One region of the Deinococcus soli (ex Cha et al. 2016) genome, then DNA from elsewhere that is predicted to be linked to it. Evidence: riboswitches for the same ligand, from Rfam matches in the RefSeq annotation. Region 1 holds a riboswitch; the other holds the start of a gene.

Region 1 (8,247 bases):
CGGTCCGTACGCCACGTTGCCCAGCACACTCAGATGCGGGAACAGCGCGTAATCCTGAAACACCAGCCCCACCCCACGCGCCTCCGGCGGCAGGCCCGTCACGTCCCGCCCCGCCACCGCCACCGACCCCGCGTCCGGCCGCTCCAGGCCTGCCACCACCCGCAGTACCGTGCTCTTCCCGCACCCACTCGGGCCCAGCAGCGCCACCGTCTCACCTGCCGCCACATCCAGCGACACACCACGCACCGCTGCCACCCCACCAAACGACTTGCGGATACCAGAGAGGGACAGGGCAGGGGCTGAGGGCAGATCGGTCACTTGCCCTCTTTCGGGCGACTCTCGAACTGCCACAGGGCATTATCGAGGCGGGCGGGCGTCGTGCCCAGTTCGGCGGCCACCGCGCGGATGGCGGCCGTGATGCGGGCGCGGTCGGCGTCGTTCCCCATACGAGGCTGCCAGTCACCGATCCGGGCGAACAGGCGAGTCAGCAGCGAATCCACCTTCACGTGATCCTCGCGGCCCATGAGCCACAGCAGGTAATGCGCCAGTGTCGGCCCAATGCCTCTGACCTCCTGCACCAGCTCGACCAGTACCAGCTGCTCGGCGGTCTCGTCGTCCAGCAGTCGGAAATCGCCCACGGTCTGAACGCCGTGCCGGACGAAGAACGCAGCCACGTCACGCGCGACATCCACCTTCAGGCGCCCCGAGAGCTGCTGGCGGTTACAGAGCACCTCTTTGGCATACGCCTGCACGCCCAGCGAATCCACGTCCTCCACGAAAGCCTGGAAGGTCAGCCCGGGCACTTCCGGCAGCCGGTCATTCAACCGCGCCAGCAGGGGCAGCACCACGACCTCGAAGCGGGCCTGCGCGCTGAACACGCAGTTCACGACCGAATGCACCCCGCTGGCGTGCAGGCTGAAGTCCGGATCCACCCTGATCCCATGCGTCTGAATGAACGCGGACAGCTGCGCGGGCAGAGGATCGGTCATGCCGAATTCTCTCATGTGACCTCGCCCTCGCCGCCGTCCAGCAGCGTGAAGGCCAGCGTGGCGAGGATGAGGAGTGTGGTCGCCAGCGCGCAGGCCTCACCGAGGTTGCGTTCACCGGGGCGGCCCAGGCGTTCGTACAGCCCGGTGCTGAGGGTGGCCCATTCGGGCCGCGTGAGGACCAGGGTCGCGCCGAACTCGCCCAGAACGGTCGCCAGGGCCAGCGCCCCGCCGCCCCGCACGGCCGGGAAGGCCAGCGGCACCGTGACGGACCGGAACGCCGCGCCGCGCGTGGCGCCCAGGGAACGGGCCGCCTCGAACAGCCGCGGCGGTATGGCCCGCAGCGTGGGCAGCAGCGAGCGCACCACCAGCGGCCACGCCAGCAGCGTGTACGCCGCGATCAGCATGGGCAGCGTGGCGGCCAGCACCGGGTACGCCAGCAGGTATCCGACGGCGAGGCTGACCGGGGAGATCATCAGCGGCAGCAGCGACACCAGGTCCAGCGCCCGCGACCCGGCCCGCCACGCGCCCAGCGCGTACAGCCCGCCCAGCAGCGTGGCGCCCGCCAGGGCCATCAGCCCGAAGCGCAGCGTGTTCCACACGAGCAGCGGCGTCGCTTCGTCCGCCAGTACGCCCTGCCAGTACGCCAGCGTGAACCCCGACGTGCCCAGCACGCCCCGCACCACCACCGCGACCAGCGGCGCGAAGCACACGAGCGTCACCACCCCACCCAGCCCCAGCAGCGCGGCCCGCGCCCCGCCCCGCGCGCGCGGCAGGCCACCCGACGGAACCCCCACTCCACCCCGCGACAGCGCCACGTACGCCCAGGTCGCCAGCAGCGTGAAGCCCAGCTGGCCCACGATCAGGGCACTCGCCTCCGACAGGCGCAGCTGCAGCGCCGTCAGCGTGTAGATCTCCACCTCCAGCGTCGCGAACCGCTCGCCGCCCAGCGCCAGCGGCAACCCGAAACTCAACGCCGAGTACAGGAACACCAGCACCACCCCCGCCAGCACCCCCGGTAGCGCTAAGGGCAACGCCACGCCCAGCGCCGCCCGCCACGCCGACGCCCCCAGCGACCGCGCCGCCCCCACCACGTTCCCCGGCACCCGCGCGAACCCCGCGTAACTCAGGCGCACCAGCACCGGCACGTTGAAGAACAGGTTCCCCAGCACCAGCAACGTCGGCGTGTCACTCAGGTCCACCCCGGTCAGGCGCGTCACCCACCCCTGCGGGCCCAGCAATGCACTCAGCCCCAGCACCGCCACCAGCGTCGGCGTCACGAACGGCAACAACAGCAGGCGCAGGAACAACCCCTTCCCCCGCACCTCGAACCGCGACAGCAGAAACGCCAGCGGCACCCCGATCAACGCCGCCACGCCCGCCGTCACGCTCGCCTGCGTCAGGGTCCACGCGAGGCGACCCTGAAAGTACGGGTCACGCCACACGTCCAGGGTCACGCCACCCTCGCGCAGCGTTCTGGCCAGGGGGAGGACGAGGCAGAGTGCCACGAAGATCAGGCCGGGCAGGGCGAGGAGCCAGCCCTGGAGTTTCGTGCTGTTCATTGGAGGGCGCCTGCGGCGGGCTGCCCCACCCCCCAGCCCCCTTCCCCAGGGGGGACGGGGGAGCAGTCGCTGCGCTCGGCAAGAGATTCGACTGACGCGGCGGGCTTTCTTGGGGCGGTGACGTGTCCGGCCTCGACGCCATCCTCCGGCATCGCCGATGGCCCGCGCGCTTCGCGCACGACGGCTCGTGGGCCATGACGGTAGAGGGGCAGGAAGGCTTGGTGCATGTCGGCAGGTTCTACTTTTTCAGCTCAGGCGAAAGCGTGTGTGCAGGCTCCCCTTGACTCGCAGAGCCCGCAGGGAGGGGAGCTGTCAGCGCAGCTGACTGAGGGGTCCTGCGCAGCAGCCTGTGTTCCCACTTCCTACTTCCCACTCCCCACTCCCCTCACCGCGCGCGCAGCACCTGCGTGACCCACGCGTCCACGAGGCGCTGGGGGTTGGCGGCAATGTCGGCTTTCACGGTGGCGGCCTGGGGCTGCTGCGCGAAGGTGAACACGGGGTTCAGGGGGGTGCCCTTCACGGCGGGGTAGATCCACATGCGGGTGGGGATGTCGGTCTGGACGGGGGCGCTCAGCATGAAGTCCACGAATTTCCGGGCGAGGGCGGCCTGTTTGGTGCCTTTCAGGATGCCCACGCCTTCCAGCTGCGTGTAGGTGCTGCCGGGCAGGAACAGGTTGGCGGTGGGGGCCTGCGCGGGAAGTTTGGCGGGGTTGAAACCGTCGGCGTAGAAGACTTCCGCGGCGGGGCTACTGGCGTAGGACAGCACGATGGGGTACCTGCCGCCGTTCTTGGTGAAGTCCTTGTAGTACGCGTCACTCCAGCCGCGCGTGACTTTCATGCCGCCCGCGCGGGCGGCGCGCCACCACTGCCACGCGCCCGCCTCGCCGTAGTGGTTGACGGTGGCCAGCAGGAACGCGAGGCCGGGGCTGCTCGTGGCGGGACTCTGCACGACCGTGAGTTTGGCGTAGGCGGGGGTTTTCAGGTCGTCGAGGGTTTTGGGCAGTGCGACCTTGTTCTTCTCGAACCACGCGCGGTCGTAGTTCAGGGCCACGAAGCCGTAATCGACGGTGTTCAGCAGGCCGTCGTCGCCCAGGCGGTACGCGGCGGGCACGCGGGACAGCGCGGGGCTCCTGTACGGCTGGAGAATACCGGCCTGCCGGGCGCGGGGCAGCAGGCTGTTGTCCAGGCCGTACACCACGTCGCCGATGGGGGCGCGGCGGGTGAGGATCAGGCGGTTCAGAAGTTCCCCGGCGTCGCCGCCCTTGATGAAGCGCACCTTGGCCCGGTTCTGCGTCTCGAACGCGGCGATGAGTTTCTTGTCCACGTCGAACGAGTCGTGCGTGATGACGGTCAGGGTGGTCTGTGCTGGGGTGGTCTGGGCGCTGGAGGCGCTGGCGACGGCGAGTGCGGCAAGTACAGTCAGTGTGGTACGCATAGGAAAGTCCCCTCGCGTCACGAGGGGAAGCGGTGGGCCTACGCCACGGGTGTGGGCGGCCGGTCACGCTCCCTCCGCCGGAATGACCCGGATCAGGTTCCTGGGGTAAGTCTCAGCCCGCCGATCTCGGCAGGCACCCCCGGTGACGCACGCACGAGGATAGCGCAGGCCGCCGCGCTGGGGGTGTCCTGCGTTACCGGTTGCGGTTGCGGGGCGCGGCGCGTGCCACCCTGGGCCATGCGGAATCTGCTCGTGTGGGTGGTCATGCAGGATGAGGGGGGCCGCGTGCTGCTCGGGCGCCGGGACGGCTCGGCGTACGGGCATGGCCTGTGGGGCCTGCCGGGTGGCGGCGTGGAGCGCGGCGAGGGTCTGCCCGAGGCGGCCGCGCGCGAGGTCTGGGAGGAGATGGGCCTGACCCTCGACCCGGCCGGGCTGTCCCTGCTGGGTGTGCGCCGCTATGAGGTGGACGGCGCGCAGGGCACGGATTTCCTGTTCCGCGCGCGGTTCTGGCAGGGCGAGCCGCAGCCGCTCCACAAGACCTCCGAGGTCGCCTGGTTTGCCCCCGACGCGCTGCCCCCGGACGCCCTGCCGTGGATCGCGCCGCTGCTGGACGCCCACCTGCGGCGCGGGGCGCGCCTGACCGAGCAGTTGCGCGACGTGCGCGAGGCCCGGGTGATCGCGTGACGTTTCATCTGGTGGCGTGGCTGATCGTGCAGGACCATGCGGGGCGGGTGCTGCTGGGCCGCCGCTCCGGGTCGTCGTACGCCGATGGGCTGTGGGGCCTGCCGGGCGGGCACGTGGAGGTGGGGGAGACGCTGGCGCAGGCGGCGGCCCGCGAGGGGCTGGAGGAGGTGGGCCTGCGCGTGAACCCGGCGGCCCTGACCTGCCTGGGAGCCTGCCGCTACGACCTGGACGGCATGGGGGGCCTGGACGTGTTCTTCCTGACCTGCGACTGGGCGGGCGAGCCCACACCACTGGAGAAGACCTCCGAGGTCGGGTGGTTCGACCCGCACGCCCTGCCGGGGGACGCCCTGCCGTGGCTGCCGGGCGTGCTGGACGCGCATCTGCGCGGCGGGGTGCGCCTCTCGGAGATGCTGGACGGCTGGGCGGCCGTGAGGGGCGTGCCGCTGGCCGAGCACTGACGGTGGGTTTCAGAGGCGTTGAGGGATGTCCTCAAGGCCTCTGATACGGGATTCAAGTGATGCCACGTCATTCGGAGTCGCCCGGTGGCCCCTCACCCTTCCGTCGCCTCGCTCCTCCCTCCCTCTCCCACAGGGGGAGAGGGGACAACGGACCGTGACCGCATTGGAAGCGAGTCACTTGCATCCCGTATGAAACGAGCGGAGTGAGAACCTGTCAGCGCGGTCGCCCCCTGAAGTGTGACCTGTGGTGTTCCCGCTGGATGAACACTTGCTCACTGGCGAGAACTCCTTCCATTTGAAATACTTCCATCTGAAATGAACGGAAGTCCCACCCTCACCCCCACCCCAGTCGTGGACGACCTGTACGGCCTCGTCCGGCTGATCCTGCGGCTGTCCCGGCGCGTGCACCACGTCCTGGACGAGCCGCTGGAAACCGCGCTGGGCCTGAACACCAAGGAACTGCTTGTGCTGGCCAGCGTCATGGACGGCGCCGACACGCCCGGCGCCGTGGCGCAGGCTCAGAATCTCCCCGCGCCCACCGTGACCCGCATGGTCACCAAGCTCGTCCAGGCGGGCTTGGTGCGCCGCGTCACCGACCCCAGCGACCTGCGGGTGCAGCGCCTGGAACTCACGCCCGACGGGCAGGCCACCCGCGCCCGTACCCGCGCGGTCGCGCAGGACATCGTCCACGCGCACTTCGGGCACCTGCCCCCCGAGCGCGTGCAGGCGGCGCTGACCGCGCTGGCCGCCCTGGACGCCGCCCTGCACGCCCCCTGCCCCACTCCCGGAGACCCGCAATGACCCCCACCCCTGCCGCGCCCACACACAGCGGCCTGAACGAACGGGAGAAGATCCTCGCGTTCGTGGGCATCCTGACTGTGCTGTTCCTGTCCAGCCTCAACCTCACGGTTGTCGGCAGCGCCATGCCCCGCGTCATCAGCGACCTGGGCGGCTTCCACCTGTACGCCTGGGCGTTCACCGCGTACTCCCTGGCGACCACCATCACGATTCCCATCGTCGGGACCATCAGCGACCGCTATGGCCGCCGCCCACTGATCCTGCTCGGCATCGCCGTGTTCACCCTCGGCAGTGTGCTGCTGGGCTTCGTGCAGAACATGGAGCAGCTGATCATCCTGCGGGCCGTGCAGGGCATCGGCGGCGGCACCCTGATGGCCATGAGCTTCACCGCCATTGCCGACCTGTTCACGCCCATCGAACGCGGCCGTTACCAGGGTTACACCGGCGCCGTGTGGGGCGTCAGCTCCGTCGTGGGGCCGCTGGTCGGGGGCTTCCTGACCGACCACCTGGGCTGGCGCAGCGTGTTCTTCGTGAACCTGCCCTTCGCGCTGCTCGCCGCGTACTTCATCTGGCGGTACTTCCGCCTGCCCGCCCCTGGCGCCCGCGGCCACTTCGACGCCCTGGGCGCGCTGCTGCTGGGTGTGTCCGTCACCACCCTGACCCTGGCGCTCTCGTGGGGCGGCGGCACGTACGCCTGGGGCAGCGCCCCCATCCTCGGGCTGCTGGCCGCCACCCTGGTCACGTTCGGCGCGTACGCGTGGCACAGCGCCCGCCAGGAACGCCCCATCCTCGACCTGCGCCTCCTGAAGGACCGGGGCATCGCCATCGCGTCCCTCGCGGGCTTCCTGACGAGCGCCGGCATGTACGCCGCGATCCTGTACCTCCCGCTGTACATGCAGGGCGTGCGCGGCAGCAGCGCCAGCGGCAGCGGTCTGGCCCTCGCGCCGCTGATGTTCGGCATGATCCTCACCAGCACCCTCAGCGGGCAGGTCGTCAGCCGCACCGGCCGTTACAAGACCCTCATCCTGATCGGCGGGATCGTCGCCACCGGCGCGCTCCTGCTCGCCAGTACGCTGGGCACCGCGACCCCCATCCTGATCGCCGTGGGCATCATGGTCCTGCTGGGTCTGGGCCTGGGTCCCGTGAACAGCCAGCTGACCCTGGCGGTGCAGAACGCCGCGCCGCGCGAACAGCTGGGCAGCGCCACCAGCGGCAACCAGTTCTTCCGGCAGATCGGCGGCACCCTGGCCGTCAGCCTGTTCGGCGCGCTCGTGAACGCCCACCTGAACGCCAACCTCGCCGCGCAGCTGCCCGAACAGGCCCGCACGCTGCCCGCCCCCGTGCAGGATGCCATCGCCAACCCGAACCTGCTGACCAGCCCGCAGGCCACCGCGCAGCTCGGCGCGGGCCTGGGCCAACTGGGCGACGCGAACCTGCTCCAGCCCATCCTGGATGCCCTGCGCGGCGTCATGGCCGGCGCGATCGATCAGGTGTTCCTGGTGTCCGCCGTGCTCGTGGGCCTCGCGTTCCTGGCGACCATCGCCCTGCCCGAACGGCCCCTGAAGGGCCGCACCGGACTCGCCCCGCGCGCCGAGAAGATCGAGGTCAGCGCCGCCGACTGAAGCGGGGTTGTGGGCTGTGGGGTGCAGGTTGTGGGAACAGACCCATGCCTGCACCCCACAACCCACTGCCACCACCCCACCCCCCACTCACGGCACAGGCCAGCGGATCGTGCCCAGCTGATCGGTGCGCCACGCCCGCGAGTGGACCTGCGCCAGGCGGGTCAGCACGTCCTGGTGAGGGTGCCCGTAGGTGTTCCGTCCCACGCTGATCACGGTGTCGGCGGGGCTGGTCTGCCCCAGGAGGGCCGCGCCGGTGCTGTGGCGGCTGCCGTGGTGCGCGGCCTTCAGGAGGTCCAGCGGTCCGGCGCCCAGCCGCTCCTCGGTGAGGTCCGCGAGGTCGCCCAGGAACGCGGCCCGCCACCCGCGCGACTCCAGGCGCAGGGCGACGCTGTTGTCGTTGTCCTCGGTGGACCACGCGGTCCCGGCGGGCCACAGGACGGTCAGGGAGGCGCCGTCGGAGGTGACCTGATCGCCCCGGCGAACCTCGCGCACCGGCACGCGCCTCTCCTGCGCGGCCAGCAGCACGGCGGTCAGGACCGGATCGTCCGTCTTGCGCTGCCCGATCCAGACCTCCCCGACCGGCAGCTGCCGCAGCACGCTCGCGGCGCCCTCGATATGGTCGGTGTCCGCGTGCGTGGCGACGAGCACGTCCAGTTTCCGCACGCCCAGGGCCCGCAGGGTGGGCACGACCGTGTGCGCGCC
Region 2 (8,247 bases), 830 kb from region 1:
GCCCCGCCCGGACCCGATGGGGCTCGCCAGGGGCATCACGGCGGCGCACCCGGCGTCCTCCAGCGCGCGGGCCAGCACCGCGTCGGCCTGCACGTACGGCAGCACCGTGAACCCGTCGGCGGCCAGCGCCTCGGCGGCGCGCAGCGTGCCCACCGGGTCGGGCAGCAGGTAGCGGGCGTCGGGGATGACCTCCAGCTTGATCCAGTTCACGCCGGTCGCCACGCGCGCCAGCCGCGCCACGCGCAGCGCCTCGTCGGCGGTGCGGCACCCGGCGGTGTTCGGCAGGAGTTGCAGCGCGTCCCAGTCCAGCGCGTCGAGTAAGCCGTCATGCCCCGGCGCCCGCAGTTCGACCCGGCGGATGGCGACGGTCACGATCTGCGACCCGCTCGCGGCGAGCGCCTCGCGCATCACGCCGAAGTCCGTGAATTTCCCCGTGCCGGTCATCAGGCGTGAGGTGAACACTTTGCCGCCGAGGGTGAAGGGGTCGGGCCTGTGCGGATTCTGCTTCATGACGAACCTCCGGTGAATGGACGCGCAGGTTCTCCAGTCCGCAGAACCCGCACCTGTTCCTGCTCGCGCCGCTCGGGGGCAGAGGGCCTGACGGCCCACGCTGCCCCGGAACGGTCAGCCCCCCCCGATAACGCGGACGATCTCGATGACATCTCCGGCCTCCAGGGTGCGGTGCGGCGCGCGGGCGCCGGGGTACACGTCGTCGTTCACGCCCACCGCGACGCGCGCCGGGTCGATGTTCAGGTCGCGCAGCAGGGCGTGCAGGGTCAGGCCGGGCGTGAGGGGCCGCGCCTCGCCGTTCACGGTCAGGGTGGCGGGTCGGGTCACGCGGGCACCCCCCGCAGCGCCCCCAGCAGATCAGATGCGGCCTGCGGGGGGTCGCGGGCGTCCAGCACGGCGCGGACGACCGCCACGCGGGTCGCCCCGGCCGCCAGCACCTCGTGGACGTTCGAGGCGTCGATCCCGCCGATGGCGTACCAGGGCAGCGGCGGGTTCAGCGCGGCCACCGCGCGCACGTAGGCCAGTCCGGCAGGCGCGCGGCCCGGTTTGGTGGGCGTGGCGTGGACCGGCCCGGCGGCGATGTACGCGGGCGCCTCGGCCAGCGCGGCGTGCGCCTGCGCGGGGGCGTGCGTGCTGCGGCCCAGCATCAGCCCCGGCGCGAGCCTGCGCGCCCAGGCGGGCGGCAGGTCCCCCTGCCCCAGGTGCACGCCGTCCGCGCCGCACGCGGCGGCGACGTCCACGCGGTCGTTGATGAAGAAGGGCACGCCGCGCGCGCGGGCCAGCGCCGCCACCCGCTCGCCGAGTGCGATGTACGCCCCCGCCTCCCAGTCCTTGCAGCGCAGTTGCAGCGTGTCTACGCCGCCGTCCAGCGCAGCCTCAAGGCGCGCCAGGAACTCGGGTTCCGGCTGCCCGGCGCGGGGCGTGGCGACGAGGTACAGGCGACCGAGGTTCACGCCTCTCCCTCCGGTGCCTGTTCCTGGCGAGGCACGTACACCTCGCCGCCCAGGGCGCGGAACTCGCGGGCTTTCTCCTCCAGTCCGGCCAGCACGTCGGGGGCGCGCAGGTCGTGGCTGAGTTTCATGGAGCAGAAGTGCGGGCCGCACATGGAGCAGAAGTGCGCGGTCTTCGCCGCGTCGGCGGGCAGCGTCTCGTCGTGCAGCGCGCGGGCCTTCAGCGGGTCCAGGGACAGGTTGAACTGGTCCTCCCAGCGGAACTCGAAGCGGGCCTTGCTCAGGGCGTTGTCGCGGGCCTGCGCGCCGGGATGGCCCTTGGCGAGGTCGGCGGCGTGCGCGGCGATGCGGTACGCGATCACGCCGTCGCGCACGTCCTGCCGGTCCGGGAGGCCCAGGTGCTCCTTCGGCGTGACGTAGCAGAGCATGGCGGTGCCGTACCACGCGATCTGCGCCGCGCCGATCGCGGACGTGATGTGGTCGTACCCGGGCGCGATGTCGGTCGTGAGCGGCCCCAGCGTGTAGAACGGCGCCTCCTGGCACACGTCGAGCTGCCGGGTCATGTTCTCGCGGATGAGCTGCATGGGGACGTGGCCGGGGCCCTCGATCATGGTCTGCACGCCGTGGTCCCACGCCACGCGCGTGAGTTCGCCCAGGGTGTCCAGTTCCGCGAACTGCGCGGCGTCGTTCGCGTCCTCGATGCTGCCGGGGCGCAGGCCGTCCCCGAGGCTGAAGGTGATGTCGTAGGCCGCGAGGATCTCGCAGATGTCCGCAAAGTGCGTATGCAGGAAGTTCTCGCGGTGGTGCGCGAGGCACCACTTCGCGAGGATGCTCCCGCCGCGCGACACGATCCCGGTGCGTCGCCGCGCGGTCAGCGGCAGGTGCGCCAGCCGCACCCCCGCGTGGACGGTCATGTAGTCCACGCCCTGCTCGGCCTGCTCGATCAGCGTGTCGCGGTACACGTGCCAGGTGAGGTCCTCGGCCACGCCGCCCACCTTCTCCAGCGCCTGATAGATCGGCACGGTCCCCACGGGCACGGCGCTGTTCCGGACGATCCACTCGCGGGTGGGGTGGATGTGCCGACCCGTGGAGAGGTCCATGACCGTGTCCGCGCCCCAGCGGGTGGCCCAGATCATCTTCCCGACCTCCTCCTCGATGGAGCTGGTCACGATGCTGGTCCCGAGGTTCGCGTTGATCTTCACCCGGAAGTTCCGCCCGATGATTGTGGGTTCCAGTTCCGGGTGGTTGATGTTCGCGGGGATCACCGCGCGGCCCCGCGCGACCTCCGACCGGACGAATTCCGGCGTGATCTCACGCGGGATGGCGGCCCCGAAGACCTGCCCAGGGTGCTGGTGGGTCAGGTCGAAATCCGATTCCTGCCGCAGCGCCTCGCGCAGGGCGACGAATTCCATCTCCGGGGTGATCTCGCCGCGCCGCGCCGCCTGAAGCTGCGTGATGCCTGCGCCGGGGCGGGCGCGGCGGGGCCGGGGCACACGCGGGAACGGCAGTGGGCCGCTGACGTCCAGCGCCGGGTGGTGCCGCTCCCGCGCCAGTTCCAGCCGGGCGTCCCCGGCCAGCCAGGGGCGCGCGTGCCCCAGCCCGGCGCGCAGGTCCACGCTCAGGCGGGCGTCCGTGTACGGCCCGCTCGTGTCTGGCACGAGCAGGGCCGGGTTCGGGACGGTGCGGGTCAGGTCACCCACGCGTTCCAGCGTCGGCGACTGCCGGATGCGCCGCGCGGGCACCCGCACGCCCGCGTGCAGCGTGCCGCTCAGGTACACCTTCTCGCTGTTCGGGAACGGCGCGGTCAACTCCGGGTCGAGAATCGTCAGGGCTTCGGTCGCGGGGTCGGTCAGGGGTGGGGTCAGGGTGGTCATGAGCACTCCAAAGAAATTGGGAACAGGACGGGGCCGCCGGGCACCCATGCGGGCGTCCGGATGTGGGGGCTGCTGTCAGCAGGGCAGCCCGTCAGGTCGGGTCGGTCAGGTCAGTGGATTCGCAACAACAAAACGCCCCCCTCACGCGTCGGAGGGGGGCGAAACACGACAACTGTTTCGGCACCCGTCACGCTCCCTCCGCTGGTATGAACCAGATCAGGTTCCTAGGGTTGAACACGGTGTTCTCTCAGCCGACGCTGTTGACGGTCGGCACCCCTGGTGACTGTGCGGCGAGTGTACACCGCCCGCGCCCCGCACGACAGCAGGGGTGGCCTTCCCCGTCCAGACGGGTGAAGATGAGGCCAGAGAGTCCCACGTCCCGGAGGTTTCCATGAATCGCGCCCTGCTGCTCCTGTCCCTGCCCGCCCTGCTGCTCCTGTCCCCTGGTCATGCCCAGAATGCCCAGCCATTGAAAACGACCCTGAGCACCTGCGGGGCGTACACCGTGAAAACCGTGGAGAACGGCTTCGGCGACCCGGAGGACCGCGTGACCCTGTCGCGGGCGGGCGTGACGTACGCGACGGTCACGGACACGATGGTGGGCGTGGACTGGTGCCGGGACGTGACGGGGGACGGCGTGCCGGAGGTGCTCCTCTCGGGCTTCTCGGGCGGCGCGCACTGCTGTTTCACGCATCACCTGTACTCGCTGACCAGCCCGCCCCGCAAGCTGCTGACGGCGTTCAGTGCGCACAGTGACACGCTGGAGGCGCGGCAGCTGGACGGCAGGGGGCCGCTGGAACTGGTCGGGTCGGACTGGCGCTTCGCGTACGGGTACGGGATGAGTTTCGCGGAGAGTGCGCCGCTGCCCGTGGTGTACTCGCTGCTGCCCACGCCGGGCGGGGCGCGGTTCGTGGAGAACACGCGGGCGTTCCCGGCATTCATGGAGGCGTACGCGCTGACGGCGCCGGAGGACGAGCGGTTCAGCGGTGGGGTGCTGGTGGAGTACGCGGCGCGGGTGCTGACGCGCGGGGCGGACGCGGCGGACGGGTGGGCGCGCGGCCTGGAGGCACCGTTCGCGGCGTGGCTGGCGAACTACGGGCCGGATATCCAGCAGGACATGTCGGATGTCGGGATGTGGGACTGGCCCACGCGGGCCGGGGTGAACGCGGACGCGAGGCGCAGTGGGATCGGCGGGGCCTTCCTCGCGCCGGGCGTACGGGCGTACCTGGGGCAGGTGATCGGCAAAGAGGGGGCGACGCTGCGCCTGTACCGCGCGCAGGGCTCAGAGGTGATGGCGGGGCCCGTACTGCTGTCGGTACCGGTGACCCGCGACGGGTACGGGGAACCGGTCGTGCCGGTGTGGCCGACCACCACGGTGCGCCGCGCGTCGGGCCGGGACGACGCGCTGCTGCGGGACGCGCGCAGCGGCAGCGTCCGCTACCTGCCGGTGCGGGTGTCGGCGGGCGGGATGACGGAACTGAAGGACGAACCGCTGGGCGTCACGGCGCGCCTGCTGGGCGACCTGAGTGCGCTGGCGGGGCACGTGGCGGCGCAGTTCCGGGACGTGAAGCGCACGCCCGAGCAGCAGGCGGAGGTGAAGCGGCGCGTGCAGGCGGCCGTGACCCGCGCGCAGCCGTGGCTGGCGGGCTGGAAGGGCCAGGAGGCGTTCGCGCTGACGCGGCTGGGGAACTTCACGTTCAGTTCCGTGCGGCTGCTGACGGACACGCCCACGCGGGCGCAGGCGGTCATGACGACCACGGTGGGCTTCACGGACGCGAAGACCGACAGCGAGTACGTGAACGGGGAGCGCTTCACGATGATCGTGAACCTCGCGCGCGGCGCGCAGGGCTGGGGGGTGACCGACTGGACGCTGGTGCCCCGCACGGGCGAACTGTACGAGGAGTGAGACGGACTCCGGTTAAATGGCCTGCAAAGCCGTTCAATCCGAGCGGACTCGGAGAGCTGCGGAGCAGAGCGAGAAGGAGAGAAACGCGTTCCGGTCGTGGAGCTGGCAACCCGGTGTGGTTCAGGGTTGTCAACGAAACAGGCGGAATCCGGATGAACAGCGCAGCGCGCCGCCCGGAATCCAGTGCCGGGCGGCGCGCTGGGGTGGGGGTGGGTTACGGGAGGGCTTCGGCCTCGCGGACGATCTGCACGACGCGCTCGCGGATGTGGCGTTCCTCGCGCAGGTAGCGCTGGGCGCTCATCTGCACGCCGATGGCGGCCACCACCGTGTCGGTGTCGCCGTGCGCGGTGTGCAGCGCGTGGTAGGGCACGCCCAGGGTGCACTGGCCGGGCACCCATTCCTCGATGGAATAGGCGTACCCGAGGCGTTTGACCTTGGCGACCTCGGTGCGCCACTCGTCCAGGCTGGTGATGGAGCTGGGCGTGCAGGCGGCGAAGGTGCGGGGGGTCATGTCGGCGTGGGCGTAGAGGATCTTGCCGCTGGCGGTGGCGGTGGCGGGCAGGTAGATGTCCAGCGGCAGGTCGATGTCGGCGTCGGGGTGGCGTTCGCGGATGGCGGCGACGACCTCGTCACCCTCGAGGATGCACAGGAACGCCACGGCGCGGACTTCCAGCGCGAGGCGGGTGATCAGCGAGCGGGCTTCCTGGAACCACGGCAGCGAGGAGGTGAGCTGGGCGCCCATCTCGGCGATGTGCCAGGACAGGCGGTATTTGCCGGCGGGGGTGCGGCGCAGGAATCCGGCCTCGGTCAGTCCGGCGAGGTACGCGTGGGCGGTGGCCCGGGGAACTCCCAGGTGCGCGGCGAGCGCACGGACGCCCCATTCGGGCTGTTCGGCGCTGAATGCGCCCAGGATGTTGGCCGCCTTCTGAAGAGAGAGCACCCGTCCAGCCTACAGGGACGAGCCCGGATTGTATACATCCGTCCCCCCCACTGTACCCGGTTCACCCACACCGCCCGCCGCCCCGACTAGAGTGCCCGGCGTACGCCGCGCCCCTCCCCTGCTCCTGCTGTCCCTGCTCGCGTCCCCGGGTACCGTGGCCACCGGGCCCCCCTTCCCCGCCACGCCGCCTGCCGTCCCCACACCCGCCCCGGCCGGGCAGCTTCAGCGCGGCGAGACCACCTACGTCCTGGCCTGCGCGATCTGCCACGGCGACCGGCTGGAGGGCGTCAGCGCCCCCGAGCTGGACGGCGCAGCCTTCCGGGCGCTGTACCGCACGCTGCCGCCCCGCGCGCTGCACGACCTGATCCGCGACACCATGCCGGACGACCGCCGGGGCACCCTCAGCCCGCAGGAGGTGCTGGACGTCACCGCGTACCTGCTGCACGAGAACGGTCTACCCCGGCCCCAGGGGGAACTGAATGCCGAGACGCTCGACCACGTCACGCCGACGCCCTGAAGGGCGGCGGGCCCGGGCTGCCTTCGCCCGGACCCACCTCCAGCGCGCGCCTTACTGGTGCAGGTAGGCCAGCATCAGCTCACCCGTGGCGCGCAGCGCGTCGGTGTGGGTGCGCTCGTAGGCGTGGCTGGCGTCCACGCCCGGCCCGATCAGCGCGACCGGGTAGTCCCCGCCCGCACGCCACGCGGCGGTGCCGTCCGAGGCGTAGTAGGGGTAGATGTCCACCCGCAGGTCCAGACCCGCCGATCGGGCGGCGGCGCGCAGGCGGTTGCCCAGCGCGTGATCGTACGGCCCGCCGCCGTCCGCCACGCACAGCGAGACGCCGTGCTCACTGCTCGTCTGCCCGTCCCCCACCGCCGCCATGTCCACGGCGATCAGCGCGTCCGTGTGGGCGGGAATGCCGGTGGCGGCGCCATGCCCGACCTCCTCGTAGGTGGTGACGTGGAAGGCCGCCGTGACGGGCGCGGGGGCCGCGAGCAGTTCACGCGTGACCGCCAGGAACACCGCGACCGCCGCCTTGTTGTCGAGGTGGCGGGCCTTCACGTACCCGCTCGCAGTCACGCGGGGGCGCGCGTCGAAACTCACGAAGTCGCCCTCCTGCACCCCCAGCGCGCGGACGTCCCGGGCGCTGAAGACCGCCTCGTCCAGGCGCACCTCCATGACGGCCGCCTCGCGTTTCAGGTCCCGCAGGGCCGCGCCGTGCACGTGGGTGCTCTGGCGGACGTTCACGACCGTCCCGGTCAGGGTGCGGCCCGCCTGGGTGTGCACGAGGACATCCTCGCCCTCCACGGTCGCCCAGTCGTACCCGCCCAGCGGCCACAGCCGCAGCCGCCCGCTGTCCTTCACGCCCTTGACCATCGCGCCCAGGGTGTCCACGTGCCCGCTGAACGTCACGTGCCCCGCGCCGGTCCCCGCGACCTCCCAGGTCAGGGCGCCCTTGCGGGTCCGCTGCGGCTGCACGCCCAGCGCCCGCAACTCCTGCTCCAGCAGCGCCACCGCCGCCTCCGTGAAGCCGGTGGGGCTGGGCGTGGCGAGCAGGCGCACGAGGACGTCCAGGGTGTAGTCCAGGTTCACGCGGGCACCTCCAGCGACTCGATCCGGAAGCCCTGCGCCTCGGCGGAGGCCAGCGTGGCGTCCAGCGCGGGCGTGCCGCTCAGGGCCAGCAGGTGCAGGCGCTGCACGGCGCGGGCGTGCAGCTGCGCGGCCAGTTCACTGCCCGCGAACGCGTCGGGCAGTTCGGCGCGCACGAGCACGTCGCCCTGCTCGGCGCGGAAGTCCGGGTGCAGCGTCCAGTCCTTCGAGAAGGTGTCCCACGCGGCGCCATGCGGGGCGTCCCACTGCACGAACGCCACCACCCAGCCCTGCGCGCGGGCGTCGGCCACGTGGTGCGCCCAGTCGCGCGCCACCGACCGCTCGTCGGGCCGGTCGTCCAGATCGTGACGCTGCGCGTTCAGCAGCAGCAGGGCGTGCGCGGAAAGGGTCATGCCGCCCAGGATAGCGGCCCCGCGCCCGCCAGGACGGCATGACCGCTGACGGTCTGCCCTGTCCGG

What was found. A riboswitch is a leader RNA that binds a small molecule or an ion and turns the genes downstream of it on or off. The one in region 1 is predicted to bind thiamine pyrophosphate.
Region 2: another riboswitch for thiamine pyrophosphate. It lies ahead of thiC (phosphomethylpyrimidine synthase ThiC); the one in region 1 lies ahead of SY84_RS13870 (thiamine ABC transporter substrate-binding protein).

The regions. Positions count from the first base shown of each region.
Region 1 is NZ_CP011389.1:2,854,963-2,863,209, forward strand. It holds gene SY84_RS13855 (ABC transporter ATP-binding protein) at 1-309, opposite strand, end outside; gene SY84_RS13860 (hypothetical protein) at 315-989, opposite strand; gene SY84_RS13865 (ABC transporter permease) at 1,001-2,548, opposite strand; gene SY84_RS13870 (thiamine ABC transporter substrate-binding protein) at 2,934-3,983, opposite strand; TPP riboswitch at 4,035-4,134, opposite strand; gene SY84_RS13875 (NUDIX domain-containing protein) at 4,221-4,667, shown strand; gene SY84_RS13880 (NUDIX domain-containing protein) at 4,664-5,125, shown strand; gene SY84_RS13885 (MarR family winged helix-turn-helix transcriptional regulator) at 5,441-5,926, shown strand; gene SY84_RS13890 (MDR family MFS transporter) at 5,923-7,545, shown strand; gene SY84_RS13895 (DNA internalization-related competence protein ComEC/Rec2) at 7,633-8,247, opposite strand, start outside.
Region 2 is NZ_CP011389.1:2,029,476-2,037,722, reverse strand. It holds gene SY84_RS10085 (thiazole synthase) at 1-510, opposite strand, end outside; gene thiS (sulfur carrier protein ThiS) at 625-837, opposite strand; gene thiE (thiamine phosphate synthase) at 834-1,463, opposite strand; gene thiC (phosphomethylpyrimidine synthase ThiC) at 1,460-3,334, opposite strand; TPP riboswitch at 3,510-3,622, opposite strand; gene SY84_RS10065 (hypothetical protein) at 3,726-5,240, shown strand; gene SY84_RS10060 (IclR family transcriptional regulator) at 5,455-6,180, opposite strand; gene SY84_RS15925 (c-type cytochrome) at 6,335-6,697, shown strand; gene SY84_RS10050 (M42 family metallopeptidase) at 6,749-7,765, opposite strand; gene SY84_RS10045 (isochorismatase family protein) at 7,768-8,181, opposite strand.